DNA from 2 places in the Streptomyces sp. NBC_00358 genome. Region 2 is predicted to be linked to the other one. Evidence: predicted binding sites of a transcription regulator. Region 2 holds the regulator's gene; the other holds the start of a gene.
The links. The regulator HspR, encoded in region 2, represses chaperone genes until heat shock. The targets are predictions, from matches to a motif close to TTGAGNNNNNNNNNCTCAA.

Region 1: lon (endopeptidase La) is a predicted target of HspR. The motif match lies at 880-898, and genes of this name have one in related genera.

Annotation. Positions count from the first base shown of each region.
Region 1 covers NZ_CP107976.1:3,383,578-3,386,035, forward strand. The annotation lists gene lon (endopeptidase La) at 1-857, opposite strand, end outside; gene OHT01_RS13975 (hypothetical protein) at 1,231-1,512, shown strand; gene OHT01_RS13980 (rhomboid-like protein) at 1,676-2,458, opposite strand, start outside.
Region 2 covers NZ_CP107976.1:4,586,789-4,589,246, forward strand. The annotation lists gene OHT01_RS19310 (substrate-binding domain-containing protein) at 1-410, opposite strand, end outside; gene OHT01_RS19315 (heat shock protein transcriptional repressor HspR) at 1,165-1,617, opposite strand; gene dnaJ (molecular chaperone DnaJ) at 1,625-2,458, opposite strand, start outside.

The DNA.
Region 1 (2,458 bases), 1.2 Mb from region 2:
GGCGACTGGTCACTGGACCGCTCCAGCTTCTCGACCTCCTTGAGGGCGGCCTCGCGGACGCTCTCGGGAAGGTCGGCGGCCTCGACACGGGCACGGTAGTCGTCGGACTCGTCCTCGCCGTCCTCTCCCTTGAGGTCGCGCAGCTCCTTGCGTACGGCTTCGAGCTGGCGGCGCAGCAGGAACTCGCGCTGCTGCTTGTCGACGCCCTCCTGGACGTCCTTGGCGATCGACTCGGCGACATCCTGCTCGGCGAGGTGCTCGCGAAGCTGCTCGGTGGCGAGCTTCAGGCGGGCCACCGGGTCGGCGGTCTCCAGCAGCTCGACCTTCTGCTCGACGGAAAGGAACGGTGAGTAACCGGAATTGTCGGCGAGGGCGGAGACGTCGTCGATCTGCTGCACCCGGTCGACGACCTGCCAGGCGGCGCGCTTGCGCAGCCAGCTCGTGGCCAGGGCCTTGTACTCCTTCACCAGGTCGGCGACCCGGCCGGGCAGGGGGTCGGGCACGGTCTCCTCGACCCGGGTGCCCTCGACCCAGAGGGCGGCACCGGGACCGGTGGTCCCCGCGCCGACCTTCACGCGCCCACGCCCGCGGATCAGCGCGCCCGGGTCGCCGTCGGCCAGCCGGCCCACCTGTTCGACGGTGCCGAGCACGCCGGTGCTCGCGTAGGTCCCGTCGATGCGCGGCACCAGGAGTACCTGGGGCTTGCCGGGCGTTGAACGGGCAGCGGCCTGAGCGGCCTCCACCGCGGCGCGTACGTCGGTGTCGTTCAGATCCAGCGGAACGACCATTCCGGGCAGCACGACCTCGTCATCGAGCGGCAGCACGGGCAAAGTGAGTGATGCGGACGTCGAAGCCATGATCTCCCCTTCGGCATTCAAGTTGAGCTATGTCGACTCAATGCATGGGAGCCCCTCAATGTTCCCCGGGGACTGTTCGCTCTGAGCGATCACTTCCGATCTCCCGGCCCCGAACGGATCGCCGCAGGTCGGCCGCCCTGAGGTGAAGGCCGGGTGCCGGTCGGGTCGGGCCCCGACCGATGCGGGACGACCGGTGGGCGACGGGTAGCACTCCGCCGGTCGGCGGAGTGCTGCCGGAGGAGCTCGCCCGGCTCCGGTCACCGGGCATCCCGTCGCCCGGCACCGGACCGCACCCCGTCACGACTCGGGTGGTCCTGCCCCTTCAGCCCTCGCTCGGGATGCGGGGCGGCCACTCGCCTTGGATGGTGTGGTCATGAACCATCACCACTCCCAGTCCACGATCGACATCGACACCCGGCTCGTCAGGACCGGCGCCCTGCTCACCGCGGCCGGCGCCGTGGTGGCGTGCACCGGAATGTTCATCGCGGCCACCGCCGTGTTCGCCGCGGGCCGGCGCATGGTCCGCGCCATGGATGTACCTCCGACCCAGCAGGCGGTCATCAAGTGGCGGCAGGCCAAGGAAGCGTCCCTGGCGGGCGTACAGGCATGGCAGCAGTCCGGGGCCGGCACCCCGAACGGGTCGTCGACGCGCTAGCGGCCGCCCGGACACGCGCGCCGGACCGGACCGTGGCGCCCCGCGCGGCGGCCGGTCCCCCGGACGGCCCAACCGAGGCGCTTCCCGTCGGCGGGGCGAAAGACACGGCGCCCGCTGCCCGGTCGCCCGGCCGGAGAGCCCCTCCGGTAAGGGAGCCGGCGGCTCAGGGCCGCGCGACCGGCCCGGGCAGGCGGTCCCGGTGGCGCGACTCGTGGCCTCGATGCCGCTGCTGATGCTGCCGCTGCCGCCGGACCAGCGGCCAGGTCGCGATGCCGATCCCCAGCGCGATCAGGTGTCCCCCGTCCGTCACGGGGTCGGTGAGGAGGATCAGGTCCTCCGCGAGGACCGAGCCGAAGCCGATCAGCAGCGGCCAGCGCAGCCACGGAGAGAGGAGTCCCGCGAGCGATCCGACGCTCGCGGCGACGCCGAAGCTGATGCCGTAGTCGAGCCGGTGGAGGGAGCCGACGGGCAGTCCGCCCGCCAGCACCGCCATTCCGACCGGCACCTCGGTGGCCAGCGTGGCCACCACATGCCCGAGCAGGAAGACGCCGGCCGCCCACGCCGTGCCGGTACGGCGCTCCAGCGCGGTCAGCACGAGCAGGAATCCGATCGCGTACGGCGAGGCGATCCCCCCGACGATCCACAGCGCGCTCGCGACCAGGACGAGCACGGGGTGGCGCGCGAGGTGCGCGACGTCCGTACTCGACGCCTGGTGCAGGGCGCGGACGACCGCGGGGCGCGTGTGTCCGGCGAGGCCGGAGACGGCGGCGAGGACGACCGCGTACCCGAAGGTGAAGGGCGTACCGCGCGGAGTCGGGAGCAGCCGCCCGACACGGAGTCTCCCCAGCCGGCCGGGGAAAGCCCGCGAGGCGGAGCCGACCGCGGGAACCTGCCCGCCCTCGGCCCCGGCCTCGGTTTCGGCTTCGGTTTCGGTTTCGGCTTCGGC
Region 2 (2,458 bases):
GCGATGACCGGGATACCGGCCTCCTTCGCCTTGCTCACGCCCTTCGCGATGGACACCGAGTCCACCGAGTCCACCAGGATCACGTCGACCTTGTCGTCCACCATCTGCTGGAGCTGGCGGAGCTGCTTGGCGGCGTCGGCCTCGGCGTTCTCGTAGACGACCTGGCCCTTGCCCTCGGTGAGCTTCTTGACCTGCTCCCGGATGATCGGGTAGTCGAACTTGTCGTAACGGGAGTTCTCCTTCTCGGGAAGGAGCAGGCCCACCTTGATGTCGTCGCCCTTCGTGGGGCTTGCCGAGGTGCCGCTCCCACCGAGTCCGACCAGGCCGCAGCCCGCGACGGAGACGGAGACGGCGGCGGACGACGCCACGGCTATGACGGTACGGCGGAGGCCGGTGTTACGAGTGTTCACATCAGGTGCCTTCCGGGCGAGGTTGCAGCATTGCGACCCAGGTGGCTGAAAGCCAACGCGGCGATCACCTCAGCGTCAAGGAGTAACCACTTAACGAGATGGCAACGGCGTTTCGTGTTCCACAAGTGAACACGACGGGAAAAGACTACGCCCAACCTTCGAGCAATCCCCTCAGCTTCACCTTCCGTCATTCACTCCCGCGGCCAACTCCCGCTCCCGGGGGTCGTGATCGCCAACGGTTTTTAACCACCGTTGACGATCGGGCGGACCGGAGGAACGCCTGGACAGAGCCACCGGCACGACGCGCGCCCGCCCCACGGCCCCCGCGCCCGGCCCCGGGGCGGAGGATCCACCGCGCCGGGCCCGGCGGCCTCCGCCGTGACGAACCGCACACCGCTCAGCCATAAGCGGCATTTCGATCCGACCGCCGCATTCCCGGGCGCACCCGAAAGAACATCCCGGTCACTCATTCCAAAACGGTCAACGTCGCCATTCCGCTTGGACATCACATTCCGCACATTGCTTTCATCAAACGGACGGTCCAGGCAAACCTGACTTTCACCAACAAAGCAGTCCACCTCTCCCGCCACCGACGAGTTCAAGCCACCCGTGTCCACTTACGACCACTCGCGACCACTCGGGACAACGGGTGCTTCGGCCACGGGGGAGGGGGAGGCGAAGTGAGGTGAGCGCGTCCGGGCACGCGCAGGGGCCCGGAGGTCGATGACCTCCGGGCCCCTGTGGAGTCCGCGTCCTACTCGGGCGCCCGCTTGGGACGCCACACGACCAGCGCGCTGGTCTGCTGGACCTCCTGGTACGGGACCAGGTCCCGCCGGTAGGAGGCGTGCACGGCGGCCTCACGCTGCCGCATGGCGGCCGCGGCGCCGTCGAGGGCCGACTCCATCTCCGCGACACGGGACTGGAGCGCGGCCACCTGGTTCTCCAGTTCGATGATGCGCTTGATGCCGGCCAGGTTGATGCCCTCGTCCTGCGAAAGCTGCTGGACGGTGCGCAGCAGCTCGATGTCGCGGGCCGAGTAGCGGCGGCCCCGGCCCGCCGTACGGTCGGGAGAGACCAGACCGAGCCGGTCGTACTGACGCAGGGTCTGCGGGTGCAGTCCGGAGAGCTGGGCCGCCACCGAGATGACGTAGACCGGAGTCTCCTCCGTCAGTTCGTACGGGTTGCGTCGACGACCGGTCGTGTCCATGGCTCCGTCATGCTCCCTTCGCGGCCTGGAACAGCTCCGCCCGCGGGTCCTCACCCGCGGTCGCCTCGCGATACGCCTCCAGAGCGTCACGAGCCTTGCCGGACAGATCCTGGGGAACCGTCACTTCGACGGTGACCAGGAGGTCGCCCCGCGTGCCGTCCTTACGAACCGCGCCCCTGCCCCGGGCACGCATGGTGCGTCCGTTGGGGGTGCCCGGCGGCAGCTTCAGCGTCACCGGGGGGCCGCCCAGCGTCGGCACCTTGACCTCGCCGCCGAGTGCCGCCTCCGCGAAGGTGACGGGCACGGTGACGGTGAGGTTGTCCTCCTTGCGGCCGAAGACCGGGTGGGCGTCCACATGGACCGTGACGTACAGGTCGCCGGACGGGCCGCCCCGTTCGCCGGGCGCTCCCTTGCCGCGCAGCCGGATCCGCTGGTTGTCGCTGACACCCGCCGGGATCCGGACCTGCATGGTCCGGGACGACTTGGCACGTCCGCTGCCCTTGCAGATCTCGCAGGGGTTCTCCGAGATCAGTCCGCGGCCCTTGCAGTCCGGGCAGGGGTCAGTGAGCGAGAAGCCACCGCCCGAGCCGCGGGCGACCTGGCCGGTGCCGACGCACGTCGGGCACACACGCGGTGTGCCGTTCGCGTCGCCGGTGCCCGAACAGGCCTTGCAGGGCGCCTGCGAGGTCATGCGCAGCGGAACGGTCGCACCGTCCACCGCCTCCGTGAAGGAGAGGGTGACCTCGGTGTCGATGTCCTGGCCGCGCCGGGGCTGCGTACGGGTGCCCGTGGTGGCGCCGCCGCGGTTGAACAGACCTCCGAAGACATCCCCGATGCCACC